Regions from separate parts of the Paenibacillus sp. 01T431 genome, predicted to be linked through region 1. Evidence: a T-box and tRNA genes for the amino acid it is inferred to sense, from the RefSeq annotation. Region 1 holds a T-box; the other holds one or more tRNA genes.
What was found. A T-box is a leader RNA that pairs with one kind of tRNA and senses whether it is charged. The one in region 1 lies ahead of AC1DM9_RS12590 (arginine--tRNA ligase), so its partner is inferred to be a tRNA-Arg.
Positions count from the first base shown of each region.

Region 1 (14,904 bases):
GCCTTGAAAAGCATAGCTATGCAAAAATAATAAAAGCTGGCGACACGGTTCGAATAAAACCGCAATTGAAATTAACAGGTGAAGGTGCCGTATACTTGAAATATACGGATGACAGGGGAATGACGAAGGAGACTGTTGCTTGCGGTTATACAGAATCCCTTTCTGGGAGCACGAAGTTAACCGTTGATAATAATGGAGTTACAGAGAATGAACAAAAGTGTATGTAAAGCTTGTTGATCTCTCTAATGTGCAGTTCCGTATTATGCGATTTTAACTAAACGTAATGATAATAATGGTTAAACCCTTTTCTCATTTGTGAGATAAGGGTCTTTTTTGTGCGGATAATTGTCGACTGCTTTGGGTGGAACTCATCCCTTGTAAACTGTAAATCTCTAGTTAAAGTAATAAATATAACTATTATTTTTAGAGCACAATCTATATTTCTTCAGGTATTTTATTCCTTTCTGCTTTGATAAGATTTTTGTGTAAGCGTTATCAATTCGTATTAAGATAAGGGGGATGGAAATGCGAAGGAAGTTAAGTATGCTATTGGCGTTCATTTTGCTCTTCGGTATGCTGACGCCGATAGGAAGATTCGGGAACACAGCTCAAGCAGCATCTACAACAGTGCTTCAAAATGGGTTTGAGGATGGAAATGCTGGCAGCTGGCAGCCGTTTAATTGCAGCGGAGGCACTCCGCAGGCAGCCGTTTCTTCAGAGCAGGCCGCAACGGGATCAAAAGCTTTGAAGTTATCTGGGCGGGGGAGTGTTAGCTGCAGCCCGAGCATTGAGCTCAATGCTTTGCTTCAAGAGGGACATAGTTACGATATTTCGTTTAAAGTAAAGCTTGGAGCAGGTACAGATCAAGCGCATGTTACGATGAGAATGACCGATCAAACGAATAACTTTGATTGGATCGTGGGCAACCAAAACATTAATGATCAAAGCTGGACAACCTTCTTGAAAACATCGTATACGAGACCTACTGGCTCAAAAGCTATGACGATGTATTTGGAGACAGTTTCGTCGACTGCTGACGTGTTTATTGATGATCTTTTGATCGTAGATCATACACCAACTGAAAACCCTGGTAGTGGTGGAGGTACTCCGATTGGGCCATTGGAATTCGGCTATAACTTTGATGGCGGTACAGTAGAAGGCTGGAAACCAAGGGGAGATGGCGTAGCCGTAGCGGTATCACAAGAACAGCAAAAGTCAGGCCAATACAGCTTGAAAACGACAGGCCGTTCGTTGGACTGGAACGGACCGGCCGTTAGTGTATTCGACAAAATGACCAGAAATGCTAAATATGAGGTTACAGCTTTCGTCAAGCTTACTGAAACGCCTTCCGCTTCCAGAACGATAAAGTTATCGGCTGAACTGGATGCAAGTGGTTCATATAGCTGGTTAAGCATTGCCTCAGCAGCAGTAGCTTCGACAGATTGGGTACAGCTTAAGGGGACATTTAGTTTCAATTCGAATTTAACAGATTTAAGCTTCTATGTTGAAAGTTCGGGTGTAAGTGACGCTTATTATATCGACGATATTAATGTCTTAATGACGGAACCGCCGCCTAAGACATCCCTACCTGTTCAGACAGATCTAGCGAAGCTGAAGGATGTTTATCAAAATTATTTCAAAATAGGGGCAGCGCTAGAGCCGATTCAGCTTGAAGGGAAAAGCAGAGAACTTCTAGATATGCATTTCAGTTCAGTCGTTGCTGAGAATGCAATGAAGCCTGGTTCAATTAATTCAACAAAGGGAACTTACAATTTCGAGAGTGCGGATAGGCTTGCCAAATACGCAAGAGACAACAAAGTAAACATGCGATTCCACACGCTTGTGTGGCATGAACAAGCAGCAAACTGGATGTTTAACGATGATAATGGCACCGTATTGAGTCCAACTCCAGAAAACAAAGCGCTTGTTCTCAGTCGGCTAAAAGATTACTTAAGCGCAGTGGTACCAAGATATGCAGACGTCGCGACGGATTGGGATGTCGTGAATGAGGTCATTGATGAGGGCAGACCGAATGGAATGCGTAATAGTTTATGGTATCAATTAACAGGCGAAGATTTCATTAAAGTTGCCTTTACTGAAACGCGTAGATTGCTCGATGAGTTGTATGCGCAGGACCCGATAAAATATGCAAAGGCTAAGGATTCCAAGCTAGTTATTAATGATTACGGAACAAATAATCCGCAAAAAGCAAACTTTTTATTAACCCTTGTAAAGAGATTAAAAGCAGAAGGTGTGCCTATTGATTCGGTTGGCCACCAAACTCATATTAACATTAGCGGACCGTCAATTCAGCAAATTTCGAATTCAATTAAGATGTTCGGTGAGGCCGGCTTCGACAACCAATTAACTGAATTTGATGTCTCGGTTTATACGAACAACACGGATGCCTATCAAGAAGTGCCTCAAGATTTGCTTGCCAAACAAGGTTACCGTTTTAAAGAGTTGTTCGAAGAATTGAAGAAATTGGATGATATGGGCAGGACAGCTGAAAATCCGGAAGGCTGGATAAGTAATGTTACCTTCTGGGGAATCGCTGACGACCATACATGGCTCCACAATCGTCCGGTCACTCGTCAAGACGCGCCATTTGCTTTCGATAAAAACTTCCAAGCGAAACCTGCTTATTGGGGAATGGTTGATCCAACGAAGCTGGTAGCGGTGAAGAAAACTGCAAATGCTGCAAATGGAAGTCCAAACCCAAGCAACATCAATGATATTTTCTGGAGTACAATTCCAGCTATTTCATTGGAGAAGAGCGGCGTATTAGAAGCTGCTATGAAAGTGCTGTGGGATGAAAATAATATCTATGTAAAGGCAATCGTGACTGATCCATCGAAATTTGCTGGTGATAAGGTCGATTTGTTCGTGAAGAGCGGAAATGAAATTAAAAAGGTACAGGTTGAAAGAGGGGCAGCTAACGCTGTAGAAACGAATAAAGGTTATACAATTACTGCTGCTATTCCGTTAAGCGGAAGCGCAGTGGACAGCAAAGTATCTTTTGATATTCGCGTCACAGATTCTGGTTCAGATGACGGTACTGAGCATGGCAAGAATGGCAGTATCATTTCGTGGAGCGATCTTGGAAACAATCAAGATCAGAATAGCAGCGGTTATGGCGAGTTGACGCTTATCTCAGGAACAAAAGTATCAACTGCAAAATACGGTACGCCTATTCTCGACGGTGAAATGGATGCAATGTGGGCGAGCGCCAGCAAGCTTGCTACCCAAGTTAAAGTAGAAGGCGGCGAAGGATCTAAAGCTGAATTTTATACGATGTGGGACGATAAGCATCTTTATGTTTATGCTTTGGTAACCGACAAAAAATTGTCGGATGCGAGTCCAAACCCATGGGAACATGATTCCATTGAAGTTTTCGTAGACCAAAACAATGGAAAAACTAGCGCTTATGAGGGTGATGATGGTCAATATCGAATTAATTACAAAAATCTGCATACGGTAGGCGGTCATGCCTCTCATGACAACTACACTTCGGTGACGAAGACAGTTTATGGGACTGATAATATTGCTACGGGTTACATTGTAGAGGCTGCAATCAACTTGGATTTGATCACTTCAAGCAACGAGACGATCATTGGTTTTGATCTTCAGGTCAACAATGACGATAACGGCACGGGTAAAAGAGATAGCGTATGGATGTGGAACGATCCAACAGGAAAGTCTTATGAGAACACCTCACGATTCGGTGTGCTTGTATTAGCTGGCAAGCCTAATGGCGGCGGAGACCCTAATCCTGGCGGCAACGGCAACACAGGCAGCATTCCTGCTAATAAACCAGGGGAAATTAATGTTACTATAGATGCGAACGGCAATGCTAAGGCATCTATCAGTGCTGCCGATGTGAAAGCTGCTATTGCAGATGCTAAAGCCGGTTTGTTGAAATTCCAGGCTAAAGCTGTGGATAAGGCGAAGCAGGTCGCTTTCAATATTTCTGTTGAGCAAGTTCAAGCTGCGAAAACGGCAGGTATTAAAACCATCGAATTCAACGCTGGCCTTGCTACTGTTCAATTGCCGATTTCATTATTCGAAGCCACTGAATCGACAGGAAATATTGAACTCATTGTTAATAAAATCGCAGCCGAGACAATGTCTAGCGAGGTTCGTGAACAGATTGGAACGAATGCGGTTTATGATTTCAGCTTAATCATTGGCGGCAAGATGATAAGCCAGTTTGGAAATGGTCTGTCTGTAGATGTATCTGTGCCTTACGAGTTGAAGAATGGCGAAAATGCAAATCAAATCGTCATATTGTATATTTCTGAGGATGGGAAGCTTGAAGTGCTTGCGAATAGCAGATACGATGCTGTTACAGGTATAGCCAAGTTTATTACGACTCATTTTAGTAAATATGCTGCTGTTTCAATCGATGTAAGCTTTAAAGATATAACTTCTGTTACATGGGCGAAAGACAGTATTATCGGGCTTGCAGCTCGTGGCATCGTTACGGGTGCATCTTCACAAGCTTTTGAGCCTAATCGTTCAGTGACGAGAGCAGAGTTTATCCATATGCTTATTCAAACGCTAAACCTGAAGCAAGCAGGAGCGATCAGCACATTCCATGATGTGAAGGAAGGCGCTTGGTATTATAATTCAGTTGCTTCAGCTCAGCAATTAGGCATTGTTACAGGGTTGTCAGATGGGACATTCGGCATTAATGACAAAATAAGCCGTCAGGATATGGCAGCAATGGCATACAGAGCGTTGCAGAAAGCGGGCATTCCGTTAGAACAAGTGAACGATAAAGCCCAGTTCAACGATGCAGCAGCTATAGCTGAATATGCCAAAGAGGCTGTAGACATGCTGCAAGCAGCGGGTACAATTAACGGCATGGGCAATGGCAGCTTTGCACCAAATCAAACGGCAAGCCGTGCACAAGCAGCTGTCATTTTATATCAGTTGCTGCAAAAATCTACGAAATAACTTCTATGAATTTCTAATAGAAATGAGTTAAAAAAGAGCCGATAAGATGTTTGTTGGGATATGAGTGCTGGACCCATTCGAGGTTGGCCCATATACAACTCTTCTTAACGGCTCTTGGTTTATTTTCCAACTAGAACGAAAACGTTGCCATCAGGGGCTTCGAATACAGCGACATGTCCTGACTCCGTAGCAAAGGGTGTTCTAATCCATTGAATTTCTTCATTTTTGCTTAACTCGTTGTGTGCTTCACGGACATCTTCAACCAGAATTTCAACTTCAGTAAATTTGTTGTCAGGATGATTGCTAAGAACAAGTTCAGAGCTGTCCTTCATTGGAAATTTTAGACCGATGATTTTCCAAACAAACCCATCCTCTAATGCTCGTTCTATTTTCCAGCTTTCAGTTAGACCCATCGTAGTGTAAAAGGCAAGAGATTTCTCAATTTCGATCGTGTGAATGCAAACGCATTCTAGTTTCTTAAACATAAGGTGCAGCTCCTTTGTTATCAATAAGAACATACGTTCTATAATAGATTCTACTATTTTCCATATTGAAAAGCAACCATAAGTAGTATTATACTTTTTATGGATTGGGGGAATATAGGCATGCTTGAATTCTTGTATCACTACTATGATGAATCGACTGGTCCATTCCGCAATTTATCAGACTTAAATCCAGAGGAAGCAGATCGTGTTTTAAACGAAATCATAGTTCAAAATAAAGGCTTCGCTAGCAAACGGTCCACGGATTATTTGAAAATTCGACGGAGTCTCGAATTAAAAGCAAGAGATTTATTTATAGATAAAGGCGGCATGCCCATTCGGAAGTTTCCCCATTATATGACTCTCGGGGAATGTCCATGGCTCTTAGAATGGTATCCAGCAGGTAAAGTACTGCAAGTTCCAATGTCGAATTTCGAGTCAAATACGATTAGTTTTACTTATGGAGATTTGTTTCCGACGATGAGGTTCCAAGACGGAAAGCCTTATCGAGGTCAGGTCTATACTATGAACGAGATCTTTGAAGTAGTAAGAGAATTTGGATTGCCACAAGAATGGAATGCCAAGGGAGAAAGAGGACCAGAAAGATACATCGAAGTGCAAGTGTGGGATGATGAACCGTTGAACAAATGGAAGTTATAGTTCGAAAAATGCAGCGAGACTTGACACCGAGATACACTTCCTGTATAAATACTTCTAAGCATATGAGTTAGAAATAACAACATTAGCGATTGGGACAGTAGTCTAGGACCGATAGTTGCAGCGAGCCGGGTTAGTGGAAGCCGGTACGGATGTCTTAGATGAAGCGGGCCCATGAAATGGTTTGCCGAAACGAACGAAGTTACTTAGTAGGCAAATCCGGTCATTGACCGTTACGAAAATGAGGGGTCAAGCTGCTTATCAGGCTTGGCACTTAGAGTGGTACCACGGGATCTTTATGGCTCTCGTCTCTTATTTTAGAGACGGGGGCCTTTTTTATTTTGATAATAGGAGGAATTACAATGATTCATAAGCTGATTATTGGAGCAATTGAAGAAATAACGCAAGGCATGCTGGAAGAGGGACGTACAGAGCGACCTGAAAATCTCAAAATTGCGGTCGAGCATCCCGTTAACTTAGCGCATGGCGATTATAGCAGCAATATTGCGATGCAGCTTGCTAGGCTTTTAAAACGTGCGCCTTCATTGATTGCAGATGACTTCAAACAAAAATTAATCAAGCATCCAAGTCTTTCCTCATCCATAAAAAAGATTGAAATTGCTTCACCCGGGTTTCTAAATTTTTATGTGAATTGGTCTTGGTGGGCAGTCAATACAGAACAGCTTGCATCACAGAAAACGACAGTTAACAAAAAAGTGCTTGTTGAGCATACATCTATCAATCCAAATAAATCTGCGCATATTGGTCATTTGCGTAATTCCTGCGTAGGCGATACGATTGCGCGAATGCTCAGAAGGACGGGTCATCAGGTTGAGGTGCATAACTACATTGATGATCTAGGCAACCAATTAGCGGATACGGTGGTAGGCATTCTTCAGACAAAGTCGGTGCTGCCTTATGAGCGTTTTGGGGATTTTTGCTGGGATACGTATTCAAGTATTAATCGAGCTTATAAAGAGCAGCCAGAATTGCTTGAACAACGTACCAAGGTTCTTGCAGAGCTGGAAGAAGGGCATTCGAATGTAGCATGGATGGGCTTGTTGGTCGCAGAAAGAATTGTGCGCGAGCATGTCGAGGAAATGAAGCAGTTTGGCATCACGTATGATGTTCTGGTATGGGAAAGCAATATTGTGCGTGAAGGCTTCTGGGCTCGCGCGTTTGAACTGCTGCAGTCAACGGGAATATTCCGCAAGGAAACAGAAGGGAAGCTGAAGGGCTGTTATGTGCTGAAGCATTCTGATGAAAACGGAGAACAAGAGGAACAATCGGATTTCCACGCAGATAAAGTGCTCGTTCGCTCAAACGGAATTTTGACTTATACGGCTAAAGATATTGCTTACCATTTGTGGAAGTTTGGATTGCTCGATAACGATTTCCGTTACCAGAAGTTTTCTGATGGTTTGTGGTCAACGCATACGAGTGGTGTAAGGAAAAAAATCGGTCATGCGGATATGGTCATAAATGTAATTGATCAGCGCCAAGAGTATCCGCAGGCTATGGTTAAACAAGCATTGCTCGGTTTGGGTTTTCAGGAGCAAGCAGAGCAGTTAAAGCATGTCAGTTATGGTGTTGTTGCATTAAGCCCAAATACGGCAAATGGTTTAGGTATCGATACGTCAGACGGCAAGCATGCGTATGCGATGTCAGGCAGGCAAGGAATCGGCATAAAAATAGCGGATTTCTTAGTAAGAATGGAACAAATCATAGACGCAAAAAGATCCCGTAAAGGAGGCTTGGCAAGTCGTACGATAGCAGCAGCATCGATTCGTTATTACTTGCTTCGTTTTCACTTGCAAACAGAGGTTGTGTTTGATCTTGATCAAGCAACCGAAATATCCGGCAATACAGGTGTTTATCTGATGTATACGTATGCTCGCTCCAGCAGTATTTTGAAGAGAGCAGGAGACACTGAGTTTAACCCACAAGCTCTAGCTGAGATTAGCGATCTTGAGAATCAAGAGCATTCATTGCTGAGACATTTAGCTTATTGGCCAGAAACGCTGGAAGCTGCCGCTTTGGAGCTGTCTCCTAATCAGCTTTGTACGTATGTATATGAGCTTTCCGCATTGTTTAACCATTTCTACGCCACATGTCCTATTTTGAAGGCTGAAGGCTCAGCGAAAAGCTTGCGTATTTGGCTTACCGAGCGTTATAAGCAAACGATGCAGGATGCACTTCACATACTGGGACTTCCTGCGCCAAATAGAATGTAAACAGATGTTCCAATCATGCAATTGGCTTGCCCGTCATATAGTTTAACGCAGAGGTACAGGCATTAACAGCGATGAACGAAGGGCGGGTGCTGCAAATGGAGCAGGTACATGATAATCAGGTAGAGGATAGCGACCTTACGATAGATTTTGCGGTTCAGGGAATGAGCTGCTCAGCTTGTGCGGCAAGAATAGAGAAAGCAGTCAGCAAAATGGATGGTGTTCAATTGGCTGCCGTCAGCTTTCCGCTTCGAACCGCTTGGGTACAGTTTAAGCCTGAGCGGCTCGGAGCGAAACAAATTGCTGAGCGTGTCAAGCAATTAGGTTTTGAAGCGATGCTTAATGAGACAGCTAAAGAAGGCTTGCACAAGGAGCATCGTATATTGAAGCTGCGGCTCATTGCTTCAGCGGTACTTACGGTGCCGTTATTAACTGGGATGATGCAGCATCTGCCTTTTTTAAGGCCGATGCTTGATTATTTGCCTGCTTGGCTCACTATTCCATGGCTGCAGCTCATACTTGCCACGATTATTCAATTCGCTATAGGCTTGCCTTTTTATTTCGGCGCATATCATGCGGTACGCGAGCGAAGCGCCAATATGGATGTGCTTGTTGTTATTGGAACGACAGCCGCCTATCTGTACAGCCATTATGTCGTATTTCAGAACGGCTTGTTTCGGCCGATCTCAGAGGTGGCTTCTCATGCACCGCCATTGTATTTTGAAACTTCTGCTGTTGTAATCACAGCTGTCCTGCTGGGTAAATACATTGAAGTTTCCGCCTCGCTGCGGGCGCAGCGCGGATCAGACGGCTTCGGCAAACTGCAAAGTCAGACGGCGGCGGTTGAACGGGCAGGTGAAGTGATACATATTCAGACCGAATTTGTTCGAGCGGGCGATATTGTCATCGTACAGGCTGGAGAAACGATTCCGGTCGATGGCATTGTATGCGGCGGTCACTCCGCAACCAACGAATCATTGCTAACAGGCGAGAGTCTGCCGATTGCAAAGCGGGAAGGAGATCAAGTGTGGGCGGGAACTTGGAATGAAAGCTCGCAGCTTCGCATTCGTACGAAGGCGGCAGGCCATGATACGATGCTTAACCGCATACAGGAGCTTGTTCGTCAAGCACAACGCTCGAAATCAGCCATTCAGCGAAATGTAGATGCGGCTGCAAGCTGGTTTGTTCCTGTTATGCTTCTCTTCGCCGTTGCAACGGTTTTCATGTGGGGATTATTTCTTGAGCCGGGGAATTGGGGCCGAGCATTCATATGCGGCATTGCTGTTTTATTAGCAGCCTGTCCATGCGCGCTTGGTCTAGCCGCACCGATTTCACTTGTCATCGCAGCCAGCAGACTTGCGAAGCAAGGCATTATTACGAAGGAAGCGGGCGCGCTTGAACGTTTGGCAAGCATTCAAACGATCATTTTTGATAAAACAGGAACATTAACGGAAGGCAAGCCTCATATAAGTGCTTCACTAGCTATTAAAGGGAGCCGAAATGCTTTGCTGAGATTGGCGGCAGCCGCTGAAGCGGACTCCACACATCCGCTTTCAAGAGCAATTGAGAAGGAGGCGGTCAGACTAGGGCTTATTATTCCAGCTTCCAGTCATCATGTCTTCTCACCAGGCGGAGGAGTTGAAGCGATAATTGAGGAACAGCGCTTCGCTATCGGAAATGCTCGGTTTGCAGCAGAACGCCAATGGGCTTTGAGCGTCGATATCATTGCATTCACAAGGCAACGTGAGGATTTGGGTGAAACCGTGCTATATGCAGCAATAGACGATCAGATTGCTGGTGTAATCGCATTTAGCGATAAGATAAAGGAAAACGCGAGAGAGACAGTGAAAGAGCTTAAAAATTTAGGGGTTTCCGCTGTTCTAGCTACTGGAGATCACAAGGCGCCGGCATTTGCTGCTGCAAAAGCGGTTGGCATTACAAGCATACATGCTTCCATGCTTCCCGAGGGTAAGCTGGCACTGGTGGAGCAGTTAAAGCGTCGCGGCAAACGAGTCGCAATGGCAGGGGATGGATGGAATGACGCACCGGCATTAGCCGCAGCCGATGTTGGTTTAGCAATGGGTGAAGGAACAGATGCAGCGCTTAGCGCAGGCCATATGACGCTGCTTTTCTCTCGTCTGCATGCCATTCCAGAAGCGATTCGAATTAGCCGATTAACGATTCGAAATGTGCGTCAAAATCTAACCTTTGCTTTCCTATACAATGTTATCGTCATCCCTTTTGCTGCTTTTGGTTTGCTTGAGCCTTGGATGGCTGGAACGGCGATGGCGCTTAGCTCTGTTTCTGTTGTAAGCAATGCGCTTCGGCTTTCTGGTCAGTTGCAAAGCAAGAGCCGGGTTGGTGCAAGCAGATGACGCTGACTTGGCAGCTGATTGGATTCATTATTTTAACAGGCTTATTCAGCGCACCTCATTGTATCGGTATGTGCGGGGGGATTGTATCAACCGTCTCATTAAATTCCTCAGCGCCAGTTAAAAAATCAATGCTTCTATATAATACAGGCCGCATTCTCTCTTATTCCTTATTAGGGGCTGTAATGGGAACAGTAGGTTCTTTTGTGGATGTTGCAGGTAAATTTGCAGGGGTTCAAGGATTGGCATCCATTATTGGCGGCTGTTTCTTGCTGCTCTGGCTTTGGCGGAGATTTCAGCTGCCGCTCATGAACCGATTGTCTAGCTTTCTGCACAAAAGATTAGTAGGCGGTGCTTCTCGCTCTGCTAAGCAGGAAACGTTCCATTTGCTCGCAACTGGAATAGCCTTCGGATTTTTGCCATGCGGCTTAACTTATGCGATGCAAATGACGGCAGCCTCCACTGGCTCAGGACTTGAAGGAGCGGCTGTCATGGCTCTGTTTGGGCTATCGACTTTCCCTGCTTTAGCGGCTGCCGCGTCGATCGCTGCTTTTGCCAATAAGAAATGGCGGCGATTTATGCGTAAAGCAAGTGTAGTCACGGCGATTGCTGTGGGTGTCATCTCGATTTTGCGCGGGCTTGCGGTGAATGGTGTCATTCCTTCGATTAATCCATGGCTTTGGTAATTTGCTAATGAACCGCTCGCAGTAATCTGTCGATGGTATACGTTTGATCAACCGTCTTGAGTGTTAGAGTCGCTTTCCATGTGCCAGCCATCAGCGGTACGCCTTCGCCCGTATACGTTCCAGGCTCAGCTTCCGTCATTTTAAACTCGTAATCGCCGCAAACCATATCCATCATCTCAAGCTTGACTGATAGTTCAGCTCCTTGTAATGGGGCGCCCGAGAGATCAGTAAGCTCGATTTTAAATAAATTGTTGTGTAGCACCTTCGCTGGATAACCATCGATGGACCATTTAGCTTCGCCTTTGTCGAATACATGTTCAGTCATGGGAGGAGATAATTCTTCGCCCTTTCGGAGCCATGTGAAAACTATGCCAACGACAATTGCCACAACCAGTAAAATGATAGTGAATTTTAGCAGATTATAATTTGGTTTGTGTTCTACTTTCATATCTAGGAAAGAACCTCCTTTATGAGTTGCATATTCTTTTGTTAGATTCATAAAAAGAATGAGTGTTTGAACCGGATGTAGTATCTGTTTATGGAACGAGTGGATAGAAGAAAGTAAAAGCATAGCACGGGCGAAGAAGTCACAAGGAGAGGTAACGGACATCAGATACGCTATTGTGCTCATTTTCGCTGTTTTCGCAACCGTAACGGACATAGAAGCCCTTATTTTGCTCTAAGAGCTAGTTTTTAGTTCCCGTTTGCCTAAATAGCGGATCCTATGTCCGTTAGACTCAAATATGAGCCCAATTCTAGAAAATAGCGGAATGTATGTCCGTTAGGAGGTCTGAAGTGACTATTGCGAAAAGCTAACGGACCTCAGATACGTTATTGTGCTCATTTTTGCTATTTTCGCAACCGTAATGGACATAGAAGCCCTTATTTGGCTTTAAGAGTTAGTTTTAGGTCCCATTTGCCCAAATAGCGGATCCTATGTCCGTTAGATTCAAATATGAGCCCGATTGTTGAAAATAGCGTAATGTATGTCCGTTAGAGGTTTGAAGTGACTATTGCGAAAAGCTAACGGACATCAGATACGCTATTACGCTCATTTTGGCTGTATACGCAACCGTAAAGGACATAGAAGCCCCCTTATTTGGCTCCACCAGTTAGTTTTTAGCAGCCGTAAGCCCAAATAGCGGAGGATTCTATGTCCGTTAGCTTCAAATATGAGCCGGACTCTTGAAAATTACATCTTGCTGCTCAGTTCAGGCCAAGGCTAAACGCACTCATCATGGTAAAAAAACGCGCGCTAAGAAATAGACCCATTACGTTACCTATGCGGCAAATGAGTGAAGCAGAACGTCGATAATTAGGATGAGTATGGCATGGATGTCATTAGACAAATAGAACAAGACGTTGTATAGTAACAACGGATCATTTTATAGATGATGGACGGGGATAGATGCACCATATCTTCTCCTGCATAATCCGATATTGTTGGAGAAGCTGTTCGCTTAGCCTAATTAGAAAAAGCGTATACTAGCATTTCTGACTCAAGGTCGGGGATGCTATTTTTAATACGATATATGACGCAGGAGGAGTAAGGAAAATGAAAAGGTTACATAAAAGTACAATGAAAACGCTAGTAGGTTTTCTGCTCGTGATGATGCTCGTATTCACAGGAGCATGCGGTGCCAATAAGGACACGGTTAACGAGCCGGGAAAAACAACGAATAATGCTGGTCAGGCTGCAACTGACGAGCCATCCAAGGCGAATGAATCGACCGTTTATCCACTAACTTTAAAGGATGATACAGGTACGGAAATTACGTTTGAGCAAGAGCCAACTAAAATTGTCTCGCTTGCTCCTAGTGAAACCGAAGCTATTTATGCAATCGGCTCAGGTGATCGTGTTGTAGGTGTAGATGAGTCAAGCAACTATCCTGAGGAGGCGGCAAGCAAGGCAAAGGTTGGCGATATGACGACGAATATTGAAGCTGTTGCAGCTCTCAATCCGGATCTCGTGCTGGCGTCTTCTTCAATGAATGGAGAGGCAATCACGAAGCTCAGAGAACTGAAAATTCCGGTCTATGCGACAGACCCACTCACGTATGATGCAGTTATTGCCAAAATCGAAAATTTAGGTCATATTATGAATAAACAATCCGAAGCGGCTGGGATTGCAGGCCACATGCTTTCGGTGAAGCAACAAGTTTCGGATGCAGTTAAGAGCGCAGTGAAAAAGAAAGTGTATTTAGAATTTTCCCCAGGCTGGACCGTTGGATCTGGCACATTCCTTGACGAATTGCTGGCACTGGCTGGCGGCGAGAATGTTGCTGGAGCTGCTCCAGGCTGGTATGAGGTGAGTGCAGAGTCGATTGTTACTCAGAATCCCGAGCTTATTATATACCCTGCATTGAAGGAGGAGCCGAATCCGATTGTTGTTGGCATTGAGAGCCGTCCTGGCTGGAATGTCATTGATGCGGTGAAAAATAAGCAAATGCATGCAGTAACGGAGGATCCGCTTGTTCGTGTAGGGCCGAGACTTGCAGATGGTTTGCTGGAGCTTGCGAAAGTGATTCACCCGGATCTCGTAAAATAATGATGACCTATAAATTAGTTTGGTATGGAGGAGCAGCTATGCTCCTTCTTGCTGTTTCTATCGTTGTAAGTTTATCGATTGGTTCGGCTGGTATTTCCATTCGAGATGTTTGGGGTATTTTGCTTCATCAGCTGCCTTGGCTTGGGCTTGCTGATAATTCAGTTCCTTATACACCTGCCGAAATAGCGATCGTCACGCAAGTACGTCTATCGCGTATTTTGCTTGCTGTCCTCGTTGGTGCTTGTCTCGCACTTGCTGGCACGGGCTTTCAAGGGGTTCTTCGAAACCCGCTGGCTGATCCCTATACACTAGGAGTGTCTTCGGGGAGCTCAGTTGGTGCATCGTTCATAATCTTATTCGGCTTGCAGTCAGCGATTGGCATGTGGACGATACCGCTAGTTGCCTTTGCTACAGGAACCTTGACGCTGCTTGGTGTTTTTTGGTTGTCTCGCAACAAGGGTGTTATACATATTGAAACGCTAATTTTATCTGGGGTTATCATCCAGTCTTTTTTAGGCGCTTTTGTATCCTTCATGGTGTCCGTCTCAGAGGGCGTCGTGAATCAAATTTTGTTCTGGTTAATGGGGTCGCTTGCGATGAGAAGCTGGGAACATGTATATATGCTTATTCCTTTTCTCGCGGTAGGCTTTCCACTTCTGCTTGCATATGGGCAATCTCTCAATTTATTTGTACTGGGGGAACGCCATGCAGCGCATCTTGGCATCCGTGTCGAGAGAACGAAGCTGATCGTCTTAATCAGCTCGACCTTGCTGACGGCAGCAGCAGTCTCTGTTTCTGGTGTAATTGGTTTTGTTGGACTCGTGGTTCCACATCTCATTCGTTTGCTCGTTGGCCCCGACTATCGATTAATTACCCCTTTATCGGCTATCGGTGGAGGCATATTTATTTTATGGGCTGATACGCTTGCGCGCATGGCGCTGACGCCTAAGGAAATACCGCTTGGCGTTG
Region 1 is NZ_JBFTPT010000006.1:103,515-118,418, reverse strand. It holds gene AC1DM9_RS12610 (hypothetical protein) at 1-227, shown strand, start outside; gene AC1DM9_RS12605 (endo-1,4-beta-xylanase) at 526-4,959, shown strand; gene AC1DM9_RS12600 (VOC family protein) at 5,079-5,444, opposite strand; gene AC1DM9_RS12595 (hypothetical protein) at 5,565-6,101, shown strand; T-box leader at 6,178-6,414, shown strand; gene AC1DM9_RS12590 (arginine--tRNA ligase) at 6,461-8,332, shown strand; gene AC1DM9_RS12585 (heavy metal translocating P-type ATPase) at 8,428-10,704, shown strand; gene AC1DM9_RS12580 (sulfite exporter TauE/SafE family protein) at 10,701-11,387, shown strand; gene AC1DM9_RS12575 (FixH family protein) at 11,392-11,835, opposite strand; gene AC1DM9_RS12570 (ABC transporter substrate-binding protein) at 12,943-13,935, shown strand; gene AC1DM9_RS12565 (FecCD family ABC transporter permease) at 13,938-14,904, shown strand, end outside.

Region 2 (14,904 bases), on a different contig from region 1:
CCTTTATTTCAAAAAAAAATTAAAAAACGCCTCCCTGCAACAGGGAGGCAGCTTGCTTTAGCGAGCGTTACCGCCAAAAGTTTGCGTTACTTTGTACCAGAACCAATCGAGCGCTTGATCTATCGTTCTGCTCTGACCCGCGATATGGCCGGTTGAAGCCAGGTTCAAGGTTCCATCAATGACGGTTACGTTGCCGTCCACCTCGCCCTTTACATCGGCTATTCCATTTTCTACGGTCAAATTACCCGTTAAATGGGCACCCTCTGGCACAATAACTGTATTTCCTTCTATGATGACCTGCTGAAGATCCTCGCCTGCAACAATCAGCTTGGTATCCTCTTCCCACATCGTGAAGAAGCTGCCCAACATAACGAGTACAAATACAGCAGCTGCTGTTACTCCGGGGTACCGATAAATAAAACGTACGATGCGGTTTCTCTGCTTGCTCTGTTTCTTCGGCAGTTGCTGCATAATTCGTTCATTTAAAAGCTCGGATGCCTTCTTGTCATAATCCGCGGCAGGCTTAATCGCTTCTAAAGTCTGGAACACCGCGGCGTCCGTCTTCTGGAGCTGTTCAAACCGGCTGCGACAAGCGGGACAGGAAAGCAAATGAGATTTTAACGTAACGATATCTTCACGCGGCAGCTCGCCGTCCAAATAATCATGCATCCATACGATAGCGACGTTGCAATTCATAGCAGCCAGTCCTTTCTTTCAGTTGCTCGCGCATTAAGTTCTTATCTCGCTATTAGGATACGTTACTAGCAAGAAGGATGTTTCACTTTTTTTCGTAATCGCGTAAGTAATCCTTTGCAAGTAAGGAATTAGCTTGAATTTCTCCCAAAAAGAAGCCTATGTCTGCGCTAGACATGGCTTTCCTTTGGAGGATTGTATCATTATTTGTAATTATAACTTATGCTCAAGCTTCTTCCGAAGAAATTCCCTGCCGCGGTGAACCCGCGTTTTGATCGTCGTGACAGGCATGTCCAGCACATCGCCAATTTCCTGCAACGACAGGTCCTGCATATATCTAAGCGTCATCACGCTCTTATATTTCGGTGGCAGTGAAGCAATAGCCGCATGTATAATGCGCTGTGTGTCCGAGAGAAGCAGCTCTGATTCTGGCGTCCGATTATCGCTCGGTATCATGGAGTAGCCATCCAGCCCCTCATGATCCGATGACTCCGCATCCAGCGAATAGGTCGGCTTGCGTTTGCGCAGTCGATCAATACATAAGTTCGTAGCAATTCTATATATCCAAGTTGAAAATTTTAACGTTTCATCATATCTATCCAGGTTTTTGTAAACGCGAAGGAACGTATCCTGTACTACATCCTCCGCTTCCTGGCGGCTGTTTAACATTCGATAAGCCATATGAAAGAGCTTGTCTTGATAGAGGTCTACAAGCTCAGCAAAAGCCTGCTGATCGCCTTTAAGCGATAACTTCGCCAGGCGTGCTTCCAATACAATCACCTAAACTCCTCCAAACCTTCCATTCGATCGACTGATCGCCTTGCTCTATTTTATAAATATATAATGTCCGCATCCATACACCCTAGAAAAATCGTAATGCACATGGGCTGAAAAAGCAAGACAATTGAGAAAGATACTTCCAATATGAGCATCGACCCTAATTAGTCGTAATGTTCATAGTCATGAGCAGCAATGTACGTACATCAGGTTCATGTTTCATTGCCGTTTGCTCCAAAAAATACTAACCGTTCTAATAATTATATAGGTTTGACGTTCAGTCAGCAATCGACCTGAGGCTAGTTGTTTTTTCGACTTTCGGCTAGGAACGCTAAAATAAAGCAAAAAAGGTCTAGGAAACGTAATGTTCCCAGACCTTCAATGTTCATGCGCTTTATATTTATTAAAGTGTATTTGTTTTCAATTGCTCGAGCACCTTTGTAATCGTCGTCGTAGGAATCGCAAAGCCAATGCCTTGTGCCTCAGCGTTCACAGCCGTGTTTATACCGATAACCTCTCCCTTCTCGTTGAGAAGCGGTCCTCCAGAGTTCCCTGGATTAATAGAGGCATCCGTTTGCAGCAGATGCTCGTAATTATGGTTCCCTTGCTCATCTGCAATCGTAATTGGGCGCTCTTTCGCGCTTAACACGCCCATAGTCAACGTTTGATCGAAGCCATATGGATTGCCGATCGCCATCACCCAGTCACCGATTCGCGTTTGGTCAGAGCTTCCCAGTTTAAGAGATGGGAATGCTTTGCCGTTAGGCTCTTCCACCTTAAGCACAGCCAAGTCTAGATCATAACTCGAACCAAGCACCGTTGCTGTTAGAGGCTCGTCATAACCTTGAACCGTTACTTTAACCTCCTTCGCATCAGCAATTACATGCTCGTTCGTCAGAATATAACCATCCGATTCGAAGAAAAAGCCTGTACCAGAGCCTACCAGTTCAAGATTTGAACTGCTTGGCTGTTTTTCTTGAGATTCTTGCTGCTGCCCGTTGCTACCCGACCCACCATTTCCAAAAAACTGTTGAAAGCGTGGATCGTCGAACATGGAGTTCGAACGTGCTGGCTCCCCATAATTTTCGATCTTCACAACCGCGGGGCTCGCAGCTTTATAGACGGAAGCGATATCTTCACTTGAGCTTAGCGATGCTGTAGACAAGCCAGCATCCTGCTGTCCTGAATTGCTTACAACGCTGGAACCCGAGTTTTGAACGGTTTGTTCCCCTCCGCTGAACAGATTGTTTTTATCTGCCATGTAGGAGAAACCGCCAATGACGAGAGCGCCAATCAAGAACGATGCAAGCAGTGTTTTTGCCGAGTTGCCGCCCGAACGCTTTGAACGTTTTTTACCGCCAGGTGCTGACCCTGACCCGCTTCCGTTCTCATCCTGTCCCAGCCCAAGCTCCCTCTCGTATGAAGCTCTAAGCTCATTTGTTGATTTGTTGGATTCATAAATATAAGTAGTGACAGGAGTCCGGTTCGTTTCATTCGATGTATGGTTCGACGTGTAAGTATCACCGCTCGTTTCTGAGCGTTTGTTTTCCTCGTTCATCTCTATCATCCTCTCAATAGTAGGTGTCTGTTTCCTATGTACCTATCATGCAGGATGTACCTTAAACAAAACTTAAGTGGACTATAAAAGAACATAAGAAAAATAGAGTTCTGTTGCAGTTTGTTTTTCTAGCTCCTCACAACAATGTCTCCCAGCTGCTTTCAACGAAAAAAAAGCCAACCACAGTAAATACCATGGTTGGCTTTGTAGCTATTCTATATTCGCCTAAGCGATTAGTTTGAACAGTTAGCCCGTATTCCGAAGTCCTGCGGCAATGCCGTTGATCGTCAGAAGCACTTCGCGAAGTAGCTCTGGATCATCTTCTTCGTTATCACGCAGTGCACGAAGCTCGGTTAGCAGCTGTACTTGCATGTAGCTAAGCGGATCGACGTACGGATTGCGCAGACGAATCGACTCTTGGATAACAGGAACATTATCCAAAATTTCCGTTTGGCCTGTGATGCTAAGAATAAGCTCAGATGTAAGCTTATATTCTTCTTCGATTTGCTCAAAAATACGATCGCGGATCGTTTTGTCCTTAATCATATCTGCATATTCCTTCGCAATAAGCAAATCTGCTTTGGCAAGAGCCATTTGAAGATTGTCAATTAGCGAGCGGAAGAACGGGAACTTCTCGTACATCGTACGAAGCGTGTTCAGCTTTTCCTCGTCGTCGCCAGTATATTGCTTCATTGCAGTACCAGCGGCATACCATGCCGGCAGCAAGTAGCGGCTTTGCGTCCATGCGAACACCCAAGGGATGGCGCGCAAATCCTCGAAACGATCACTGTTTTTCCGTTTGGATGGACGTGAGCCGATGTTCAGCTCGCCAACCTCAGGAAGCGGTGTCGACTCCTTGAAGTACGTCAAGAAATCTGGATCGCGGAAAATAAGATCCTGATACTTCTCGAGTGCCGTCTCGGAAATCGAACGTGCAATTTCTTCCCACTCCGCTTCTGCTTGCGGTGCTTGCTCTGGGTATTTCGCCAGACGAGCAGCCGTAATCAGCGCCCAAGTTGCTTGCTCCAAGCTGCGGTATGCAATACCTTGCATCGAATAACGCGAGGATAGAACCTCACCTTGCTCGGTAATTTTGATGCCGCCGCCAACCGTATGCGGCGGTTGTGCAAGGATACTGCGGTTAAGCGGCATTCCGCCGCGGCCAAGCGCTCCGCCACGGCCGTGGAAGAACTTCAGCTTAACGTCGTACTCTTTGCCGGCTGCTGTAATGTCATTAAGCGCTACGCGCAGCTCCCAGTTCGCTGTAACAACTCCGCCGTCTTTGTTGCTATCGGAATAACCAAGCATAATTTCATGCAGGTTGCCGCGAGCTTCCACCGCTTGACGGTAGATCGGCATTTCGAATAGCTGCTTCATAATAGCTGGTGCTGCATGCAGGTCATCAATCGTTTCAAATAGCGGTACCGATTGCAGTGTACAACGAATCGTGCCGTCCGCTTCCTTGCGGAACAGGCCAACTTCCTTCGCAAACACCATAACCTCAAGCATGTCGCTTGCCGCTTCCGTCATACTAATCAGATAACTTGAAATACAATTGACGCCAAACTCTTGCTGCGCCCGATAAATCGTATGGTATACATTCAAGCATTCACGCGTGGACTCCGTGTAATCTAGATGCCCCGAAGTAAGCGGACGCGGATCATTTAGGAGACGGTGAAGCAGGTCTGTTTTTTCTTCTTCAGGAAGTGCCGCATAATCTGCTGCTACATTCATTTTCGCCAAAATTTCTGCCATCGCATTTTCATGCTCTTGGCTATGCTGACGAACATCAAGCGCCATAAGGTGGAAACCAAACAGCTCCACTTGACGTACTAACTTAGCAAGTGCTGTATCTGCTACATAATCAGCGTAGTGATGACGCAAGCTGCGATCGATAACGAGCAAGTCCTCGCGAAGCTCTTCAGGATGGTTGTAACGCATTTGCGAACCCTTAAGCGATTCATCGCGTGTATTAGCCAGCTTTTCTAGCATAAAGCCAAGCTTAATACGGTATGGCTCCTTCGTATTTCTCCAAAGATCGACGCACTTAAGCTCAACATGCTCGCGATCCGATCGAATCGAATCGATAAGCTCAGCCGATACCTCGACAAGGTTTGTGCTGAAGCTGAGAAGGTCCATAAGCTCGCCTAGTTTTTCTTCGTACTTGCGAATAGCCAGCTGACGGTGCAGCGTTAGCGTTTCCCAAGTTACCTGAGCTTTCACCGATGGGTTGCCATCGCGATCGCCACCGATCCAAGAGCCGAAGCGCAAGTAATCCGGCACATGCCATTTCTCATCTGGATAATACTTGCTTAGGCAGCGTTCAAGCTCTTCATAAACATTAGGAAGCACTTCGAACAATGTCTCATCAAAATAGTACAAGCCGTTACGAACTTCATCGATAACGGTTGGTTTGCGGTCACGAAGCTCGTCTGTTTGCCACAAAATAAGAACCTCATTCATGAGCTTCTCACGCAGCTTCTCGCGCTCGCGATAGGTTAGTGTTGGATTATCCAGCTCCATCACATCTACAGCAATCCGTTTATGAATATCAAGCACCGCGCGGCGAGTTGCCTCGGTCGGGTGTGCAGTCATTACTAGCTCCAGCGAAATATTGCTCAAAATATCTCTAACTTCCTCGATTGCAATGTCGCGTTCCTTCAGATCTTGAACCGCGCTCTCAATGGAGCCGCGTTGGACCGCTTCGCCAGCAGAAACCTCGTAATCACGTTTCCGTCTAATCCGATGATTTTGCTCTGCAATGTTGACAAGCTGAAAATAAATGGCAAACGCTCTAATCACTTGATGACGTATTTCCGGGTTAAGCGATGATACATTTTCTTTAAATTGATCAAATAATTCCGGTACAAATTCAGCGCGAAGAGATTTACTTTGTTCACGAATCCGTTCTACGATTTCAAGCAGCTCGCGGCCGCCTTGATGAACAAGAACTTCACCGAGAATGTTGCCTAGAAACCGGACATCGCGTCGCAGCAAATTGTTAGCCTGCTGCCGATTTGTGGTCAAAGTAGATGCAGATTGATCCGACATACTGTTCCTCCTAAATTTTTGCGAAGCAACGATCGCTCCGTAAGCATTTACTTGTTTTCCGAAGCAGCAATCGCTTCGAAAGCTTGCTTGTACAACATGAACGTTTTTTTGACTTCTACCATCATACTACAAAAACCTACAGGGTTGAAGCCCTGAAGCCAATCCTAACAAAAACAGATTCACGCAAACAAAGTATATAACCCGCTCCTTTTTGCTTCTTATGTTTCCGGTAAATAATAACTGCGAAAGACAACCCGCTTCAGTTAAGTTAACGATGCTTATTAACTTAGCAAAAAGGCTGGTTCAATCCCATTAATAAGACCTCTTATGAAAAAGACCGCAGCACCTCTCTCTGAAGGGCGCTGCGGTCTTGCTCAAGTCGAATTATGCCATTAATTGAATTAATTTCGCCAGCATTTTTGCCGCTTCCTCACGGGTAGCCAAATCCTTCGGTGCAAAATAGCTGCCTGCCTTATTTGCATAGATCTTGCCGTTAATGATTCCCGCCTGCTGCACTGCAGCTGCTGCTTCCTTCGCAAATGCACCAATAGATGATGCATCTTCAAACGCTATAGCATTTGTCTGCACGGGCAAATCAAAGTTCATGACTTCAACGAACCTTGCAATCATAGCAACCATTTGCTCACGGCTAATATTGGCTTTAGGATTGAAGCTGCCATCTCCAGCGCCTCCGACAATTCCTTTTTCAGCCGCCCATGCTACCGCCCCTGCAAAATAATCGGATGACTTCACGTCCGTAAAGCTTGATGACGTGTAACCGTCCAGTTGAGCGCCGGCAATTCTTGCAAGGATGAGTGTGAAATCAGCCCTTGACATGTTAGCCTTTGGAGCAAACTTTTGATTGCCCAAGCCGCCGATTATATCTCTGGAAGATAAGTAAAGGATAGAATCCTTCGCAAAGCTTGATGCCGTGTCCAAAAATGCCACATGATTGTAGCCAACTCCGTAAGTAGAGAAATGGCTTACCGTAAACTGTAATTGACCTGTCGACTTATCGTACACGCTGTTAGGTACAATGCTAAGTTTGCCGTCATTTGCAATATAGTATATGACTACTGCTTGGCTGTCTTCGTTTGCTTGAAGCGAATAAGGAATGCTAACCCGTGCTGTACCGCCCTTCAGATCGGTAATCGCTGTTTTTCCGCCGATCACATCAAACTCATACACAGGATGGCTGCCGATCGTTTCCTTAATCGCACTAGACAGCTTAGATGCATCCGCTTTGTTGACCGCTACGGTAAGCTCGCCACTTCCTGAGGCTGCCGCCAATGTTCCAATAGCCTTAGCATCAAAGGATACGATTCCGAGTCCTGCATGAACATCCAGCGACTTCAATCCCTTAGCTGCAAGCTTAGCGATAGCTTTTTCCTCAAACTTGATAGCCGTTGACTTGGTGTCTGTGTTAGCCGCCATTTTAAACTCAATGGATGCCGGCTTGCCGTTTGATGCTTTATCTAATGCAGCTATTGCTGCATCCATTTGATTTACCGTTACCGTTGCCGTTGTCTTACCGCTGTTATCCGTTTCAGCTTTAATCGTGCTTACTGCTTTTACGGTCTCGCCATTTACGATCGTCACTCCAGCATCTTCAGGCTTTGTAGAAGGTGCAGGCGTTGGCGTTGGCGATGGAGTTACGATGTCACCTGAAGTAACCGTGACACTCGTCTCAGCGAGACCATATCCGTCAGCACTCGCTGCTGAAATGACCGCTGTTCCCGCTTTTAACGCTGTGACATTTCCATTTGAATCTACAGTTGCTACAGCTGTATTAGAAGAAGTCCACATTGCAGCAGCAGAGCTTCCGCCTACAGGCTCGACGGTTGCAACCAGCTTAGATGCATCTCCAACTTTTAAGGAAAGGGAAGCTTTATCCATCGTTACTTTTGTTACATTCAGCTGATATACGCCTACCTTGCCGCCTACCTCGTAAGCAACCAAAAGCAAAGGCATTCCAGTTGGACTAATGTTAGCCGGAATAAACTCCAAGCCTTCAGGGCCGGTATCTGTATCTAAGTTGTCCTTGCCTTGGCTGTCTTTGAACACGCGAGTATTTGTATAATTAGCGAATGTCGCATGCGCAGGATCTGTTACATCATAGGTCATGAAACCACCGATGCGCTCAAGACCAACGAATGCCAAAACCTTATTGCCAACCTTCCCCGTTTTAATATCTTCCGGTTCTGGTCCCTTCTTGCCGCTTCGATCGTCAATGGCTGTCTTACTGTTGCTTGTGTTAAAGAATGCTGGCAAGCGACTGCCCGTTATCGTTTCAAAATCGTTGCCGCTGTCATAGACCTGCTCCATCGAGATCGCATTCCAGATAGAGAAAGAACGTCCGCCGTACATGTAAATGCCTTCATTGCCCATATCGCTTGCGACTTCAATACCATCATAGGCAGTCTTGCCATTTAGGAAAATCGCTGCCGCTGAAGCCGGATCAAGCTTTGCTTTTAATGCACCTATCGTGCTGCCGTTTGTACGGTTCGGCCATTCCGTTACATCGCCTTCATTAGCTGTAAAAAGGTACGTTTGACCGTTAATCGTATGAGATGCGATGCCGTCAGGCATGTACATCCCTTTAAACGGTACATTTTCCAGCTTAATCGCGCCGTCTTTTAGAACGTCGAGAGAATTGCGCGGATCATTATAATCCTTTAATCCAAGTGCCTTTACAGCCGTCACTTTGTTCGTTTCGATATCAATAATCGCAATTGCATTATTCTCTTGCAATGACACATAGGCTGTCTTGTTGTCATCCGAAAGAGTGATATACTCAGGCTCCAGATCATACACAGCGTCTACTTTGGTTCCGCTCGATTTAATTTTCCCATCTGCCGGATCCACTTTGCCGCGAATATGAACGCCATCCTCGATAACGGACGGATCATCGAAGAGTACATGGGTAACTTTGTTGTTTACTGTATTGACGATCGTTACGCTTCCTTTAGGATCATCTGTACCATTTCGCGGCTCCGCCTCATCCGCAGTAAGGATATACTTTCCATCAGCTGTTGACTTAATCATATCCGGTTGTACACCAGCAGCGTAGGCTGAGATTAAATTACCTTCATAATCGAGTACGATGATTTTACCTGGCTTGAGTGGATCCGCCTCTTGTACCGCTACAGAAACACGCTTAATTGTCGTATTAATATCTACACTAGTTAAATCACCGTATACAAAACCTTCAACCTCGGCCATCGGCTTAACAAGTATCGTTTTTTCTTTACTTAGCGTTCCGTTCCCGCTTCCCAAGCTGACAATATCTAAGCTTGGCGGATTACCGGAGCCGTTAACTAAATAAAATTTGCCATTGTCTTTGTTGAATTTCACGATCTCGGCAACGCCGCCATCTTTATTGAATTGGCCTACTGAATATTGTCCGATTTTTGAAATATTGAGCGTATCTTTAAATTCAGTGGACGCTGGCTTTATGATCATATCTGCAGCTGCGCTCGCTACAGCCAATCTAACTTCGCTGCCGAAAACTCCAATGGTTCCCGTAGCTTGTGCGTTGTCCCCAACTTCAACCTTCGGAAACGCTCCATTCACATAAAGCAGTATATCGTTATCAAGCTTAATCGTATTAGCCGTTTTGTCCACGGCAGTTACATTGCCTGTAGTTGTCACTCTCCTGCCGTACATCTCAGATGTTACTGAACTAAGCTTATCTACGTTAAGCATAGACTTATCGAACGTATCTTCCGCCACTAAGCTAAAAATTTTATTGTTCAGCCTTGTTACCTGTAAGTTGCCTTTTACCCGCACTTCGCCGTCATGAAGACCAGCCGTCCCAGAAACGCGTACCTCTGCGCCTACCGGGATGGATGGGTCCATGCCTTCAACAGCAATTGCGCCCGTAAACGATTGTACATAACGCACTGCGTTTGCTTGGCTGTTATCCGATTTAACGGACGGAGTTGTAACCAAACCTTCGACCGTTACCGCTTTGTCTGCTGTATTCTTCTGGAGTGAGCCGATAAGCTTCACAAAATCAGGAATGACATCAACGATTCCCTCTGTTTTCCCACCTCGCGTAGGCGATGGATCCACTACTGCAAAATCAGCAGCATTGTTGTTGGAATCTTGGAAGTTAATGCGGCGCACGCCTTTAACAGCCGCTGGCAGTGAAGCCCCATTCCCTACGGATGTTCCTTCATGCAGTGTAGTTTGAACCGCACCGAAGCCTACCGCATCAACAACTGCCGAAGTGGCGTACACTCCTTGGAACAATTCCACCGTGCCATCCACATCAGACATGCCGATGGATTGCTCTTTCGTGCTTGCATATGCATCAGCCAGGTAAGGATCTCCGTAATTTTTGTCGCTCGTATTGCCCCATGTTGCTTCAAGGCGAACGAGGTAATAATCATGAGGAGCAATGACCGCACCTTCTTCAAAATCATAGCCTTGTACCGTTGTAGCACCTTTATTGCTGTATCTTAAATGATATCCTGCAAGTGATATTGGCGAAGCAGTAGGATTGTAGAGCTCTACAAAATCATACAGGTATGGAGATGCTGCTGGCGGAGTATCTTTATTAATTTTCCCGCCGCCGCCATATACTTCATTAATGAGAACATGAGTTGCTGGAGCTATACTGGATTGAATGGTAAACGCAAACGACTTAACTATGCTAACTGGCGTACCTGCCGTGCTGTCAGTCGCTGTAATCGTCACATTAGTATTTGCTACCGCCTTAGTCGGTGTCCCCGTTAAAGCACCATTTGGCGCAAGACTAAGCCCTTCTGGTAAACCAGTTGCTGTAAAAGTATATGGCGTGTTTCCACCAGTAGCCTGAATAACTGCGGAATATGGAGATCCAACAAAGCCATCAGCAAGAGATGCTGTAGTAATGACTAGCGGCTGGACAATACCCGGCCCCCATGCGCCGTCAGCACCGCTGCGGGGTATTGCTGCTAGTAATGCATCGCCGGTAGCTACCTCATAATCGACTTGTTTGAAATCCGCTTTATTATTGTCTGTATCTACGAAGTTGCTGCGGCGAATGGACTTTTTCTTCGATGTGCCTTCTGCTGAGCCCGTAGGGAATGCAGTCTCATAACCGTCGATATTACTATCCTTATCGTTGCTTCCTGTACCGACCATATCTACATAGCCGTCTGGCTTAGTGTCAAAAGGATTAGGATCAGTCAGTAAAGTTTGATTGCTCATAAGAGCAACCTTCATCCCTTTATTGTTAATGAAACGCTCCCAAGTAAGATCACATTTGGCAGAGAGATTTACTTTAGGATTTGCAGCACCTGTAGAAGCTCCTGTTATAAGAAAAGAAGAATGCGCTTTAATCGTTCCGGTCAAATTTAGCATTTCCCAAGCCTTAGTAGCACCTGTCGTTACAACTGGGAGCGGTTCCGCATATTGCAGCGACCAACCAGCAAGATTGACATCACTATCCGTCGGATTATAAAGCTCAATAAAACCGTGAGACAACAGCGTGGTCGTATCTGTGCTCAAGCCGCCGCCATATACTTGATTAATAACAACATGCGGGATCGCTACATTATAGGCACTGTCTACTGCGTAAGGCGTCCCAGACAATGGCAAACCAGCAGCCATGACAGGTCCGCCTGCCAGCACCATGCTGGCCGTAATTTCCGTAGCTAATAATAATGATATTAACCTTTTACTATAGATCTTCAAGTTTCACTCACTCCCATATCTATTATGTTAACTAGAATTGTAGAGAGCTTTTATTTCATAATGATTAATGTTCCATGAAGCTTTTGTAAAGCGCTTGGGGTTTGGTGGGGGTTGGTTATTGGTGGAGTGTTTGGTTATTGGCAACGTGTATGGTTCTAGATAAAGCGTTTGGGGCAAACAAAATAACCCGCTGGGAGCTTCCAGACGGGTTATTTGATTGATATGTTTATTTATGTTTACACATATAATATTTTCGGCTCAACATTGGAATCTGCTGTTATGTAGTTCATGTTTAACCTTTAACCCTAACGGACATGTAATTCGCTATTTTGAGGATTTAAGCTCGTTACGTAAATCTAACGGACATAGGATACGTTAATAGCTCGAAAAGTAGCTAAATTAAGCATCCTGAAACTAAATAAGAGATCCTATGTCCGTTAGTTCTATAAAAGGACGGAATTTCGGCAAATAAGGTATCTCATGTCCGTTAATTCTACATAAGGTTGGAATCGCCGCTTATTAGGCATCTGGTTTCTGTATTGATGCATTTATTTATGTTTGCACAAATAATATTTTCCGCTCAACATAGGAGTCTGCTCTTGTGATGTTCATGTTCAGTACTAACGGACATGAAATCCGCTATTTCGAGAATTCAAGCTCATTACGTGGATCTAACGGACATAGGATGCGTTAATAGCTCGAAAAGTAGCCTAATCAAGCATTCTGAAGCTAAATAAGAGATCCTATGTCCGTTAGTTCTCTAAAAGGATGGAATTTCGGCAAATAAGGTATCTCATGTCCGTTACAGCTCTTACTTGGAAGTTTTAATTGTAGAGAACCCTCACAATTAGCTAAGAATACGTGCGCCTGTACCAATTCATCAAAACCCCACTTTATACCTTCAACTTCCGCTTTAGGTAAATGCCGCTAATATATGATAGTTCACTTTCTTAAGCATTTTAAATAAATTACTTTGCTGCATAAATAACGCTTCTAAGCCGTGCCATTCGAAATTTTTAATCATAACTTGATATTTCAAGAATAGATTTAAATGTTTTTATGTTCACTGTCTTTGAAACTTAGACTAATGCTTTGCGTAGAAATATTTGTAAATAAAGAAAGAATGAGGTCATTACGAATAAAAAAACAATCCCTATATGCCCCAACCATTCTTGTGGCTCTGTTTTTTCTTAGCATGTATGAAGCAGGGGACGAGCTACATTGGAAAACATTATAGAGAAGATTTTAGTTTTGGGCTCTGCAATTGGGGTCATATATTTAATTAATTGGCTTACCAAAAAATAAGCTTTAAGTTTATTAGAATTCAAACGTGGTCACTATCGAATCGATATATCGAAGTGTAACTATATTTCTCCAATTCACCTAATGCCAATAAAGGAGAATGATTTAATGAGGCGCAGAACTCGTAATAATAAGGTAGATACTTTTTTTTACAGATTGGAAGTATTTTTTGAAGTATGGATATACCTCCCTCGGCTAATTTTCCGACTATACAAATGGATATTTGATTAGCTTACATACACTTGTTTAGTACAGGGAGTCTCTAAGACGCTTCCGACTAGAATGAAATAAATGTTATGTAAGACCTGGTAAGGCGGTACTAAGCGATATGTCTTTCATGGTGAGAAGGTGTGAATTACTATCCTCCCCTCTATGGGCTAGAGCAGGTTTCTAAGCAAGCGAGAGCTCCCTAATACCCGTTTGTATGATCTATGGCATAAAACGGCGAAGCTACTGCGAGAGAGCGGTTCAGAACTCAAACAAATAGAAGAATGGTTGCTTCATTCATGCGAAGATCGGAACTACAGCAGATATTTATATGCATGATTCTGAAATAACCAGCAGAGAGGCTTCTGATCGGTTTGTGTATCTTAACCCTCAAACAGTTAATTAAAATTTCGCACCATCTTCTGCACCATATTAGGTGCAAGAGGCACTTTTATTGCAATATATAAAAACAAAAAAAGCCTTGCTGCGCAAGGCTTTCGGGTTTAAATAGTTGGAGCGGGTGATGGGAATCGAACCCACGCTATTAGCTTGGAAGGCTAAAGTTCTACCATTGAACTACACCCGCAAAGAAAAAAATTATGGTCGGGACGACACGATTTGAACATGCGACCCCCTGGTCCCAAACCAGGTGCTCTACCAAGCTGAGCTACGTCCCGAAGTGTAAATGAATTGCGTCTAATGTTGGGAAAATGGCGCGGCCTAAGAGATTCGAACTCCTGGCCTTTTGATTCGTAGTCAAACGCTCTATCCAGCTGAGCTAAGGCCGCACAATTTATGGAGCGGAAGACGGGAATCGAACCCGCGACCCTCGCCTTGGCAAGGCGATGCTCTACCGCTGAGCCACTTCCGCATGTATTTCTGTCGGCCGTTTGTTTCGTTTATCATCGCGGCGACAAGTAATAATATATCACCCCTGAAAACAAAAAGCAACTGTTTTTTAAAAAAAGTTTTAAATTATTTTAAATCCTTTAAAATACAATGTTCTAATTTGGCTGCAAAACCTTATATGGCGCGGAAATATGTGCTTTTAGATTTCATAAATCCAATCATAAAAATCAGCTTAAATGACGTTATATCTTATTACCCGGTTTAATCCTTCCGATTGTTTAGCTCTAATGGATTACATTTTATAAATAACAAATATAAACGGTTCACTTCCCACCCACTCGCTTCTAAGCTCAATATACTACACAGGGCTTATCTAAAAGAACAAAAAACCGCATTTCCAAAGGAAACGCGGTTTACGGCATTCATATTAGTTACTATGCTCCAGCAGCAGCCAATGGTCTCTCTGACTGTGCACGGTTAATCAATGCCACTTTATCAGCAGCAGGCTGGCCGGCTAGTGCATATGGCAAGCAAAGAGGAACGCCTGTACGCGGATCAGGCACGATATCTGCCTCAATGTTAAACACTTCGCGCATAATATCCGGTGTCATAACTTCTGCAGGCGTACCTTCGCCTACAACGACACCCGTTTTAATTGCGATCATATGATGAGCGTAACGTGTTGCGTGATTCAAATCATGAACGACCATGACTACTGTGCGATTATTAGCTGCGTTGAGCTTTTGAAGCAAGTGAAGTACCTCAAGCTGATGTGCCATATCCAG
Region 2 is NZ_JBFTPT010000030.1:5,295-20,198, reverse strand. It holds gene AC1DM9_RS32330 (zf-HC2 domain-containing protein) at 58-696, opposite strand; gene sigW (RNA polymerase sigma factor SigW) at 907-1,473, opposite strand; gene AC1DM9_RS32320 (S1C family serine protease) at 1,874-3,028, opposite strand; gene ppc (phosphoenolpyruvate carboxylase) at 3,275-6,079, opposite strand; gene AC1DM9_RS32310 (choice-of-anchor I family protein) at 6,464-11,761, opposite strand; tRNA gene AC1DM9_RS32305 (tRNA-Gly) at 13,783-13,856, opposite strand; tRNA gene AC1DM9_RS32300 (tRNA-Pro) at 13,871-13,947, opposite strand; tRNA gene AC1DM9_RS32295 (tRNA-Arg) at 13,982-14,058, opposite strand; tRNA gene AC1DM9_RS32290 (tRNA-Gly) at 14,067-14,141, opposite strand; gene AC1DM9_RS32285 (ABC transporter ATP-binding protein) at 14,554-14,904, opposite strand, start outside.
Region 2: it has a tRNA-Arg gene. The T-box ahead of AC1DM9_RS12590 (arginine--tRNA ligase) is inferred to sense a tRNA for this amino acid. The anticodon was not compared.